DNA from 3 places in the Streptomyces sp. NPDC006193 genome. Region 1 is predicted to be linked to each of the others. Evidence: riboswitches for the same ligand, from Rfam matches in the RefSeq annotation. Region 1 holds a riboswitch; each other region holds the start of a gene.
What was found. Region 1 has a riboswitch for thiamine pyrophosphate ahead of thiO (glycine oxidase ThiO). Riboswitches for the same ligand answer to the same signal wherever they lie in the genome.

Region 1 (4,026 bases):
CAGCCGGGCCAGCCGGCCCCCCTCCACGGCATGCCTCATGGCGGCGGCCATCCGCTCCGGGTCCTGCGCCCGCGTCACCGCGGACGCGAGCATCACCCCGGCGCAGCCCAGCTCCATCGCCAGCGCCGCGTCGGACGCCGTGCCGGCCCCCGCGTCCAGGATCACCGGCACGCGCGCCTGCTCCACGATCAGCTGGAAGTTGTGCGGGTTGCGGATGCCGAGCCCGGAGCCGATCGGGGAGCCGAGCGGCATCACCGCGGCGCAGCCCACGTCCTCCAGCCTCCGCGCGAGGACGGGGTCGTCGTTCGTGTACGGCAGCACCGTGAACCCGTCGTCGACCAGCGTCTCCGCGGCCTCCAGCAGCTCCACCGGGTCCGGCAGCAGCGTCCGCTCGTCCGCGACGACCTCCAGCTTCACCAGGTCGGTGCCCAGCGCCTCCCGGGCCAGCCGGGCGGTGAGCACCGCCTCCCCGGCGGTGAAGCAGCCCGCCGTGTTCGGCAGCACCCGGATGCCGAGCCGGTCCAGCACCGACAGCACCGAGCCGCGCACGGAGGGGTCCACCCGGCGCATCGCGACCGTGGTCAGTTCCGTGCCCGAGGCGACCAGCGCCCGCTCCAGCACGTCCAGGCTGGGCGCCCCGCCCGTGCCCATGATCAGCCGGGAGGAGAAGGTCAGTCCTCCGAGGACCAGGGGATCGTCGGCCACGGCTCAGCCTCCCTGCACGGCGGTGAGGACTTCGACCCGGTCGCCCTCGGCGAGGGCGGTCGCCGCCCACTGCGCGCGCGGGACGACGGTCTCGTTGACGGCGGCGGCCACCCCGCGCGGCGCCGCGGTGAGCGTCCGCACGAGAGCGTCCAGCGCGGTGCCCGCGGCGACCCGGCGGGGTTCGCCGTTGACGGAGACGGTGACGGTGACGGTAGTGCTCATGCCGGCTGCTCCAGTCGTCGTCCGTGCGCCGCGCCGAACCGCAGCGGTGTGAACGGGCGTGCCTCGTCGGGCAGTTCCCCGGTGGCCAGGGCGTGCGCCAGCGCGTCGCCGGTGACCGGCGTGAGCAGCACCCCGTTGCGGTGGTGCCCGGTGGCCAGCAGCAGCCCGTCCAGGCCGGACGGGCCGAGCAGCGGCGCGTTGTCGGGAGAGCAGGGGCGCAGCCCGGCCCGGGTCTCGGTGAGCGGCAGCTCGGTGATGCCGGGGACCAGTTCGTGGGCGTCGCGCAGCAGCTCGTACACGCCCCCGGCCGTGACCGTGGTGTCCCAGCCGAGCTCCTCGCTGGTGGCCCCGACGACCAGCTCGCCGTCCTCCCGGGGCACCAGGTAGACGTGGCCGCCGCGCACCACGGCCCGCACGGTGCGGCTCAGGAAGGGCGCGTACCGGCGCGGCACGGTCAGCCGCAGCACCTGCCCCTTCACCGGCCGCACCGGCGGCAGCAGTGTGTCCGGCACGCCCGCGAGGCGGCCGCTCAGGCTGCCGGCCGCGAGCACGACCTGGTCCGCGCGCAGTGCGGCGCCGCCGGTCGTGGTGACCCCGGCGGCCCGGTCCCGGACGACGTCCAGCCGCTCGGCCCAGGTCCGGTGGAACACCACACCGGCCCGCTCGCACGCGGCCAGCAGGGCCGCCGCCAGCCGCCGCGGGTCGACCTGGTGGTCCCCGTCCACGCGCAGCCCGCCGCGCACCCCGGGCGCCAGCATCGGCTCCAGCCGCCGGCACTCCCGCCCGGACAGCCACTGCGAGGCGAGCCCGCAGCGCTGCTGCAGGGCGTGCAGGTCGCGCAGGTGGGCGCGGTCGTCGGCGTCGAGCGCGACGGCGAGCGTGCCGCAGCGGCGGTAGCCGAGGCCGTGCCCGGTCAGCTCGGTCAGCTCGGCCGTGAACTCCGGGTAGCGGCGCGCCGATTCCAGGTTCAGCGCGAGCAGCGTCTCCTCGCCGTAGTGCAGCTCGGTGACCGCGGCCAGCATCCCGGCCGCGACCTGCGCGGCCCCGCCGCCCGGCTCGGGGTCGACCACGGCGGTGGCGAGCCCGCGCTGCGCGGCCCGCCAGGCCGTGACCAGGCCGATGATCCCGCCCCCGATGACGAGGACGTCGGACGTACGTGACGACATGGGCGTCCAGCCCCTCCCTTCGCCGGCATGACCCGGATCAGGTTCGTACGGTCGGAGGCCGCCAGCCTCCCTCTCAGCCCGGTGCGTCCGGGCTCCCGCGAGTGCTTGTACGGTGGCCACCCTAGCCCGCCCCGCCCCTCACCCGTAAGGGAGCCCCGCATGGCCCGGTCGCTCGACGGACTCGTCCTCGCCCCGGTGGCGGACCAGGCTCCGGGCCAGGTGGGCGCCCGCACCCGCTTCGCGTACCACGAGGAGGACGGCCGGATCTGGGCCGAGTACGCGGGCGGCGACGTGGTACGCGGCCATCTGGTCGGCACGCGCGCCGGCGACCGGCTGGACTTCCGGTACGTGCAGCTCGGGACCGACGGCACGACCGCCTCGGGGCACTGCCGGTCCACGGTCGTGGAGCTGCCGGACGGACGGGTGCGGCTGGAGGAGAGCTGGGAGTGGGAGTCCCGGCCGGGCTCCGGCACGAGCGTGGTCGAAGAGGTCGCCGAGCACGCCCCCTGACTGACGGACCGTCAATTGTCTAAGGTGATCGGGTGAGCGAGCAGACAGCGCAGCAGGGCAGGTCAGGAGGACGGCGCGTGGTCGTCGTCGGCGCGGGCATGGCCGGGGTGCAGACCGCGGTCGCCCTGCGCGAACAGGGCTTCCGGGACGCGGTCACCGTCATCGGCGCCGAACCGCACCAGCCGTACGACCGGCCGCCCCTGTCGAAGGCCGTCCTGCTCGGCAAGGCCGAGGGCTCCGCCTTCGACGTGGACTTCGAGGCCCTCGGCGTGGAGCTGCGGCTCGGCTGCGAGGTCCACGGGGTGCGCCCCGCCGAGCACGAGCTGGACACCGGGACCGGCCCGGTGCCCTACGACGTCCTGGTCCTCGCCACCGGCGCCGAACCGGTCACGCTGCCCGGCACCGAGGGCGTGCCCGGGGTGCACCTGCTGCGCACCCTGGACGACGCCGAACGGCTGCGGCCCGTGCTCGCCCGCCAGCAGGACATCGTGGTCGTCGGCGCCGGCTGGATCGGCGCCGAGTTCGCCACGGCCGCCCGCGAGGCCGGCTGCGCGGTGACCGTCGTGGAGGCCGCCGGCCGGCCGCTCGCCGGCGCCCTGCCCGCCGAGGTCGCCGCGCCCATGGCCGCCTGGTACGCCGACGCCGGCGCGGAACTGCGCACCCACGCGCGCGTGGAGCGCGTCGAGCCCGGCGCGGTGCTGCTCGCCGACGGCACCCGGCTGCCCGCGGGCGCCGTCGTGGTGGGCATCGGCGCCCGTCCCGCAACCGCCTGGCTGGCCGGCTCCGGCATCGAACTGGGCGCGCACGGCGAGGTCCTCGCCGACGACCGGCTGCGCGCCTCGCTGCCGGACGTGTACGCCGTCGGCGACTGCGCCTCCTTCCCGTCGGCCCGCTACGGCGAACGGCTGCTCGTCCACCACTGGGACAACGCCCTGCAGGGCCCGCGCACGGTCGCCGCGGACATCCTCGGCGAGACCCCCGCCGTCTACGACCCGGTGCCGTACTTCTGGTCCGAGCAGTTCGGCCGGTTCGTGCAGTACGCCGGCCACCACGGCGCGGCCGACCGCCTGGTGTGGCGGGGCGACCCGGCGGGCCCGTCCTGGACGGTGTGCTGGCTGCGCGAGGACCGGCTCGTGGCCCTGCTGGCCGTCGGCCGGCCCCGGGACCTGGCGCAGGGCCGGAAGCTGATCGAGGCCGGCCGGCGGATGGACGCGCGGGCGCTGGCCGACCCGGCCCGGCCGCTGAAGGACGCCACGGCCGGCTGACCGGCGCCCCCTGCGATCCGCGCCCGGGACGCGCGGGCGCCCCCGAGCAGCCACGACGGACCCGGCGGCGCGCACCACACACTCCCGCCACTTCCCGTCGCGGCCGGACCGGCGGAGCGCCTAGGCTGGTTTCCGTGACCGAGATTGACGCAAAGATC
Region 2 (4,026 bases), on a different contig from region 1:
GCCGCGGGCGCGGTCTGCATGCAGTTCCTGATCGACGACGGCAGCTGGTGGCAGGGCCTGGTGGTGGGACTCGCCGTCGCGGCCAGCGCCACGCTCGGCGACCTCGGCGAATCCATGATCAAACGGGATCTGGGCATCAAGGACATGGGCACCCTGCTCCCCGGGCACGGCGGCATCATGGACCGCCTGGACTCGCTGCTGCCCACGGCGCCGGTGGTGTGGCTGCTGATGGTGGTGTTCGTCGGCTCCGCGTGAAGCCGACCGCCGTACTGCCCCCGGGCCCCGTCCGCCATGCGCGGGCGGGGCCCGTCGCCGTCCCCGGCCCCTTGCCGTCCCGCGTCCCCGGCCCCTTGCCCTCCCCGGGCCCTTGCCCTCCCCGGGCCCTTGCCCTCCCCTTCGCCCCGTGGCCGCACCCGGTCCACGGATGCCGCAGCAGAAATCGCCGGGCGGGGCCGCCGGACGGCAGACTCCCTGAGAGGACGGCGTGTCCTCAGCCGCCAGGCGACGCAGCAGGGAGTGAGCCCGATGCCCCTCGACCCCGCCTCCGTACCCACGCCCCCGCCGGTGCGGTTCTGGCCCGTCGACGACCTGCCCGCCCTCGACCCGGACCCGTTCCTCGACGAGCTGCTGCGCGAAGAACCCGTCACCCGGATCCGGCTGCCGCACGGGGACGGGCACGCCTGGCTGGTCACCCGCTACGAGGACGTCCGCTTCGTCACCTCCGACCCGCGCTTCTCCCGGGAGCGGGTCGCCGGGCGCGACGTGACCACCATGCGCCCGGCGCCGGTGGCCTCGCAGACGGCGGGCCTGCAGTACATCGACCCGCCGCGGCACAGCCGGCTGCGCCGGGTCGTCGCCCGGGCGTTCACCGGCCGGAGCATGCAGCGGCTGCGCCCGCTCGCCGAGCGCAGGGCCGCCGAACTGCTCGACGGGATGGAACGCGCCGGTGCGCCGGCCGACCTCATGGAACACCTGCACGGGCCCTTCCCCGTAGCGGTGGTCCGGGACTTCCTCGGCGTGGAGGAGAAGGACTGGCACCGCTGGGCGGAGACGGGCGAGGCGCTGCTGTCCGCGGGCGCGGAGTCCGAGGAACGCGCCGGGCGGGCCGCCCGGGAGACCCGCGCCCGCATCGCCGAACTGCTGCGAAGCCGCCGTGAGGAACCCCGCGAGGACCTCGCCGGAGTGCTGGCGCAGGCAGCCGCGGCGGGTGAGATCACCGACGACGAGGCCATCTCCCTCGCCACCGCCGTCCAGGTCAGCGGCGGCCACGCCGTCCGCAACAACAGCGGCTCGATGATGTACGCGCTGCTCACCCACCCCGAGCAGATGGACCGGCTGCGCCGCGAGCCGGAACTGCTGCCGCGGGCCGTGGAGGAACTGTTCCGCTACGTCCCCCACCGCAACGGCGTCGGCATCCCGCGGATCGCCACCGAGGACGTCGAGGTCGGCGGGCACCTGATCCGCAAGGGCGATGTCGTCTACAACGCGTATGTCGCCGCCAACCGCGACCCCGAGGTCTTCCCCGACCCCGACGCCCTGGACTTCGACCGGGACGACGGCCCCCACCTGGCCTTCGGTCACGGCCCGCACCACTGCCTGGCCGCCATCATGGCCCGCATGGAGGCCGAGGTCGTGATCGGCTCCGTGCTCACCCGCTTCCCCCGCATCCGCCTGGCCGTGCCCCCGCAGGAGGTCGAGTTCCAACGCCGCGGCCTGATCCGCGGCCCCAGAACCCTCCCGGTGACCTGGTGACCGCAGGCCCGCCAGGTCACCCGATTCGATCTGCGACACTGGGTGGGCCATGCCTAAGCCCGGAGAACTCACCTTTGTCGCGCCGCGCGGAGCCAAGAAGCCGCCGCGGCATCTCGCCGATCTCACGCCTGCCGAGCGCAAGGAGGCGGTGGCCGGGATCGGTGAGAAGCCGTTCCGTGCCAAGCAGCTCTCGCAGCACTACTTCGCGCGGTACGCGCACGACCCCGAGCAGTGGACGGACATCCCGGCCGGCTCCCGGGAGAAGCTGCGCGAGGCGCTGTTCCCGGAGCTGATGACCGTCGTCCGGCATCTGTCGACCGACCAGGGGACCACCCGCAAGACGCTGTGGCGGCTGTTCGACGGCACGCTGGTCGAGTCGGTGCTGATGCGGTATCCGGACCGGGTCACCATGTGCATCAGCTCGCAGGCCGGCTGCGGGATGAACTGCCCGTTCTGCGCGACCGGGCAGGCGGGACTGGACCGGAACCTGTCCACGGCGGAGATCGTCCACCAGATCGTGGACGGCATGCGGGCGCTGCGGGACGGCGAGGTGCCGGGCGGTCCGGCGCGGCTGTCCAACATCGTCTTCATGGGCATGGGCGAGCCGCTCGCCAACTACAAGCGGGTCGTGGGGGCCATCCGGGCGCTGACCGACCCGGTCCCGGACGGGCTGGGGCTCTCGCAGCGCGGGATCACCGTGTCGACCGTCGGGCTGGTGCCGGCCATCCACCGGTTCGCCGACGAGGGCTTCAAGTGCCGGCTCGCCATCTCCCTGCACGCCCCCGACGACGAGCTGCGCGACACCCTGGTCCCCGTGAACACGCGGTGGAAGGTCCGCGAGGTGCTGGACGCAGGCTTCGAGTACACCGAGAAGTCGGGCCGCCGGCTGTCGATCGAGTACGCGCTGATCCGGGACATCAACGACCAGGCCTGGCGGGGCGACCGGCTCGGCCGGCTCCTCAAGGGCAGGCCCGTGCACGTCAACCTCATCCCCCTGAACCCGACGCCGGGGTCCAGGTGGACCGCTTCCCGGCCGGAGGACGAGAAGGCGTTCGTCGAGGCCGTCGCCGCGCACGGGGTGCCGGTGACCGTCCGGGACACCCGGGGGCAGGAGATCGACGGGGCCTGCGGTCAGCTCGCGGCCACCGAGCGGTAGTCTGAGGCCGTCCACAACTTCATACCGGCCATACCTATGCATATTCCGACAGGGGAGCGCCACAGCGCTGAGAGTGCGGCAACCGGGCCGCAGACCCTCTGAACCTCGCCCAGGTCATTCTGGGTAGGAAGTTCGGTCATCACCTCAAGCTGTTGCGCCCTGCCCGGCCTCCCGCGCGGAGCCGGGCAGGGCCGCGTCTCTTCCTGGCCGACCCCAGGAGGACATCCAGTGCACAACAAGACCCTCATGGCGGTGGCGGTCGGGCTCGGGCTGGTCACGCTGACGGCGTGCGGCTCGGCGGACACCGCGCAGTCCGCGAACTCCAAGACCGTCACCCTGGTCAGCCACGACTCGTGGGCCGTCTCCAAGAACGTGCTCAAGGACTTCGAGAAGAAGTCCGGGTACAAGGTCAGGGTCCTGGAGGACGGCGACGCCGGGCAGGCCGTCAACAAGGCCGTCCTCACCAAGGACAACCCCCAGGGCGACGTCTTCTTCGGCGTCGACAACACCCTGCTGTCCCGGGCCCTGGACAACGGCCTCTTCCAGCCGTACGAGGCGAAGGGCTCCGACCGCGTCCTGCCGCAGTACCGGGCCGACGGGGCCAAGCACCGCGTCACGCCCGTCGACACCGGCGACATCTGCGTCAACTACGACAAGGCCTACTTCCGCGAGCACCGGCTGGCCCCGCCGAAGTCCTTCGCCGACCTGGCCAAGCCCGCGTACAAGAACCTCCTCGTCACCGAGAACGCGGCCACCTCCTCGCCCGGCCTCGGCTTCCTGCTCGGCAGCGCCGCGGAGTTCGGCGACACGGGCTGGCAGGACTACTGGAAGAAGCTCAAGGCCAACGGCGTCAAGGTCGTCGACGGCTGGGAGCAGGCCTACCAGGAGTTCTCCGGCTCCTCGGAGGGCAAGAAGGCCGGCGGCGACCGGCCGCTCGTGGTGTCCTACGCCTCCTCCCCGCCCGCCGAGGTGATCTACGCGAAGAAGCGGCCCGCCACCGCCCCGACCGGGGTCGCGTACGGCACCTGCTTCCGGCAGACCGAGTACGCGGGCCTGCTGAGCAACGCGAAGAACCCCGAGGGCGGCAAGGCGTTCCTCGACTTCCTGCTCACCGAGGA
Region 3 (4,026 bases), on a different contig from region 1:
GATGCCCGCCCGATACAGACCGCGCCAGCCCATCGACGGGTTGGCCTCGTGCAGCTCCCAGACCGCCGAGGTCTGCGTCACCGTCACGTCGTCCAGCACGCCGAGCGAACCGATGATGACGCCGGCCAGCAACAGACCGCTCATGTCGATCGACGGATACAGCCCGTGGATCAGACCGGTGTTGTCGTCCGTGTTGCCGGTCAGCGCGGCCCAGCCGATGAACAGGGAGCCGAGCACACCGATCAGCGAGAGGGAGATCAGGGTGCCGAGCACCGCCACCGACGTACGGGCTGACAGGCCATGGCACATGTACAGGGCGATCAGCATGATGGCGCTCGATCCGACCACGGCCACGACCAGCGGATTGGAGCCCTGCAGGATGGCGGGCAGGATGAACAGGGTCAGCACCAGGAAGCTGACGGCCAGAGCGACCAGCGCCATGACACCGCGCATCCGGCCCACCACGACGACGGCGACGGCGAAGATGCCCGCGAGCAGGGCCATCGGGAACTGCCGGTTCACATCGGTCACCGAGTACTGCAGATCCTTCGGCGCGGACGGCTCGTAGGCGACCACGACCTCCTCGCCCTGGTGCAGTTGCCGTGACTGGTCCGGCCGCACGATCTCGGTGAACGTACGGCCCTTGTCCTTGCCGGTGTCGATCCGGACGGTCGCCTTCTTGCAGGATGTGCCGGCCTTGCGCTTCGCCGGGACGCCTCCGGCTGCGGAGGTGTCGCCGGCCGGGGCGGCGCCGGAGGCGTCCCCCGACGCACAGCCGACCTCGACGACCCGGGTGACCGTGGCCTGCTGGGTCTGCCGGTCGAAGCCGACGCCGGTGCGCGTATGGGGCGGGGCTCCTCCGGGCCAGAGCACCGCGAGGCCGACCAGGACCGCCGCGGTGAAGGGCACGAGAATCGCCGCGATGACGGTCCGCAGGTGCTTGGAGACGGGCGCGGCGGGACCGTGGCTGTGGCTGTGCGAGTGACCGTGGGAGCCGCCTTCACGGACTCCGTGGCCGTGTCCGCTGCCGTCCTCCGGGCTGTCCTGGCGGCGCGGCTCGGGCGGCTGATAGGGGTACTGCTCCATCCTGGTCACCGCCCGATCATCGCAAGAAGCGTGGGGGCCCACTGTTCACCGCGCCACACATGACGCTAGCGTGGAGGCACCTTTGCACACGCGGGAGCTCGGAGCACCGGGCTGAGAGGGCGCTGACCTCCGTAGACGCGATGTTTCACGTGGAACCAGCAAGGTTCCACCAGAGACGTCGGCCGACGGAAACCGCTGCGTCGACCGCCGAACCTGTTACCGGGTAATGCCGGCGTAGGGAGTAGGTCTCATGACCAACAAGGACGCACGCACGCCTGCCTCCGTTCAGGACGAGAAGTCCCCGGAGGCCGGGAAGTCCATCGGCTGGCACAAGGCGTACATCGAGGGCTCGCGCCCCGATCTGCGGGTGCCGGTCCGTCAGGTGCACCTCACCAACGGGCAGTCGGTGACGCTGTACGACACATCGGGCCCGTACACCGATCCACTCGCCGACACGGACGTCCGCAGGGGCCTGCCGCCCCTGCGGGAGAACTGGATCATCGCTCGCGGCGACACCGAGGAGTACGCGGGCCGTCCCGTCCGCCCCGAGGACGACGGGATCAAGCACACCGCGCCGCGTGGCGGGCTGCGCAACCTCGACGCGGTCTTCCCCGGCCGCCCGCGCCAGCCGCGGCGAGGCCGGGACGGCCAGGCGGTCACCCAGCTCGCGTACGCCCGCCGGGGCGAGATCACACCGGAGATGGAGTTCGTGGCCATCCGGGAGAACGTCTCTCCCGAGGTGGTCCGCGAGGAGATCGCGGCGGGCCGGGCCGTGCTGCCGGCCAACGTCAATCACCCGGAGATCGAGCCGATGATCATCGGTAAGCGGTTCCTGGTGAAGGTGAACGCCAACATCGGCAACTCCGCGGTGACGTCCTCCATCGAGGAGGAGGTCGAGAAGATGACCTGGGCGACCCGCTGGGGCGCCGACACGGTCATGGACCTCTCCACCGGCCGCAACATCCACACCACCCGCGAGTGGGTCCTGCGCAACTCCCCCGTTCCCATCGGCACCGTGCCGCTCTACCAGGCCCTGGAGAAGGTCGACGGCAAGGCCGAGGAACTGACCTGGGAGATCTACAAGGACACCGTCATCGAACAGGCCGAGCAGGGCGTGGACTACATGACCGTCCACGCGGGCGTCCGGCTGCCGTACGTCCCGCTCACCGCCAACCGCAAGACCGGCATCGTCTCGCGCGGCGGGTCGATCATGGCCGCCTGGTGTCTGGCCCACCACAAGGAATCGTTCCTGTACGAGCACTTCGAGGAGTTGTGCGAGATCTTCGCCGCCTACGACGTCACGTACTCGCTGGGCGACGGTCTCAGGCCGGGTTCGATCGCCGACGCCAACGACGAGGCGCAGTTCGCCGAGTTGCGGACGCTCGGGGAGCTCAACCGCATCGCCAGGCGGTTCGACGTGCAGACGATGATCGAGGGCCCCGGTCACGTCCCGATGCACAAGATCAAGGAGAACATCGACCTTCAGCAGGAGATCTGCGACGAAGCTCCGTTCTATACGCTCGGCCCGCTGACCACGGACATCGCGCCGGCGTACGACCACATCACCTCCGGCATCGGCGCCGCGATGATCGCCTGGTGGGGCACGGCGATGCTCTGCTACGTCACGCCCAAGGAGCACCTGGGCCTGCCCAACCGGGATGACGTCAAGACCGGCGTCATCACCTACAAGATCGCGGCGCACGCGGCCGACCTCGCCAAGGGGCACCCGGGCGCACAGGAGTGGGACGACGCGCTGTCGGACGCCCGCTTCGAGTTCCGCTGGGAGGACCAGTTCAATCTGGCTCTTGATCCGGACACGGCACGGGAGTTCCATGACGAGACGCTGCCGGCCGAGCCCGCCAAGACGGCGCACTTCTGCTCCATGTGCGGGCCGAAGTTCTGCAGCATGAGGATCTCGCAGGACATCAGGCGCGAACACGGCGGCAGCAGGGACGAGATCGAGGAGGGCATGGCCCGGAAGTCGAAGGAGTTCGCGGCCGCCGGCAACCGGGTGTATCTGCCGATCGCCGACTGAGACGCGCACGGTGAGGCCGTCGCGCCGGCCGGTCCCAAGACGGCCGGCTGGTGCGGCGGGCCCACGCGGCGCGCGGGCGCGGGGCGGAGCGGGGGCGGGGCTACTCGGGCCGGTGCTCCGGGCCGCCGAAGTCCGGGCTGGTGTAGTCGGGGCTGGTGAAGCTCGGGCGGCCGGACGCGCTTCCGTCGTCGGGGCTGCTGAAGCCGGGACGGTCGTATCCCAGGCGCGGCATGCGGCCGGTCGGGGCGGGTGGGGCCGGGTGGCGTACGCCGGCCGTGCCGGGATCGGCGAGCGCGTCCCGCAGGAACGGCAGGATGCCGCGTTCGAGCAGGGCCTGGCGCCAGGCCTCCCTGGCCCTGGACAGCTCCTCGTGCGCCGTGCCGCCTGCCTGTGCGCCGGACGGGGTGCCGTTGCGCAGCGCGGTGAGCAGCAGTCCGACGGCGGCGACGAGGATCGCCACCGCGGTCAGGCCGCCGAACACCCAGCCGGTGGTGAGCATGGTCCGGGCGAAGGCCTGCCCGGGGTCCAGCACCCTGAGCAGGTAACCGACGAGCAGGAACAGCACGGCAGCGGCTGCGGACAGGAGGGGAGCCAGGACGGCGACGACCGCCAGGGCACCCGCGCCGGTGTTCTCGGCGGTCTCGCCGAGGGGGGTGGCGAGGTCCGCGGCGGCCGGACCGGGCTCCGCGGCATCGGGAGTGCCGGGCGGTGCGGTGGACGGGGCGGGCTGCCGCAGTTCTTCGCGGAGTGCGGCGTAGTGCCGGTACTCGGCCGCCGCGGCCGCCGTGATCAGGGCACCGGCGTCGAGCGCCATGGTGCGCAGTTGTTCAGGGCTGAGCCGCTCTCCGACACCGGCCAGTTCCGGCCGGCGGGGTGCGGAGCGCAGCACCTCGTCGAGGAGCCGC

Region 2: it holds a riboswitch for thiamine pyrophosphate, as region 1 does, so the genes downstream of both, ABZ261_RS18800 (thiamine ABC transporter substrate-binding protein) here and thiO (glycine oxidase ThiO) in region 1, are expected to answer to the same signal.
Region 3: it holds a riboswitch for thiamine pyrophosphate, as region 1 does, so the genes downstream of both, thiC (phosphomethylpyrimidine synthase ThiC) here and thiO (glycine oxidase ThiO) in region 1, are expected to answer to the same signal.

Annotation. Positions count from the first base shown of each region.
Region 1 is NZ_JBEXTB010000028.1:40,154-44,179, forward strand. Features, by position in the region: gene ABZ261_RS23130 (thiazole synthase) at 1-705, opposite strand, end outside; gene thiS (sulfur carrier protein ThiS) at 709-927, opposite strand; gene thiO (glycine oxidase ThiO) at 924-2,093, opposite strand; TPP riboswitch at 2,091-2,202, opposite strand; gene ABZ261_RS23145 (hypothetical protein) at 2,253-2,603, shown strand; gene ABZ261_RS23150 (FAD-dependent oxidoreductase) at 2,636-3,868, shown strand; gene ABZ261_RS23155 (Rv2175c family DNA-binding protein) at 4,003-4,026, shown strand, end outside.
Region 2 is NZ_JBEXTB010000019.1:65,933-69,958, forward strand. Features, by position in the region: gene ABZ261_RS18785 (phosphatidate cytidylyltransferase) at 1-255, shown strand, start outside; gene ABZ261_RS18790 (cytochrome P450) at 526-1,752, shown strand; gene rlmN (23S rRNA (adenine(2503)-C(2))-methyltransferase RlmN) at 1,802-2,908, shown strand; TPP riboswitch at 2,949-3,056, shown strand; gene ABZ261_RS18800 (thiamine ABC transporter substrate-binding protein) at 3,137-4,026, shown strand, end outside.
Region 3 is NZ_JBEXTB010000002.1:239,993-244,018, forward strand. Features, by position in the region: gene ABZ261_RS03005 (YibE/F family protein) at 1-1,095, opposite strand, end outside; TPP riboswitch at 1,167-1,344, shown strand; gene thiC (phosphomethylpyrimidine synthase ThiC) at 1,337-3,121, shown strand; gene ABZ261_RS03015 (hypothetical protein) at 3,222-4,026, opposite strand, start outside.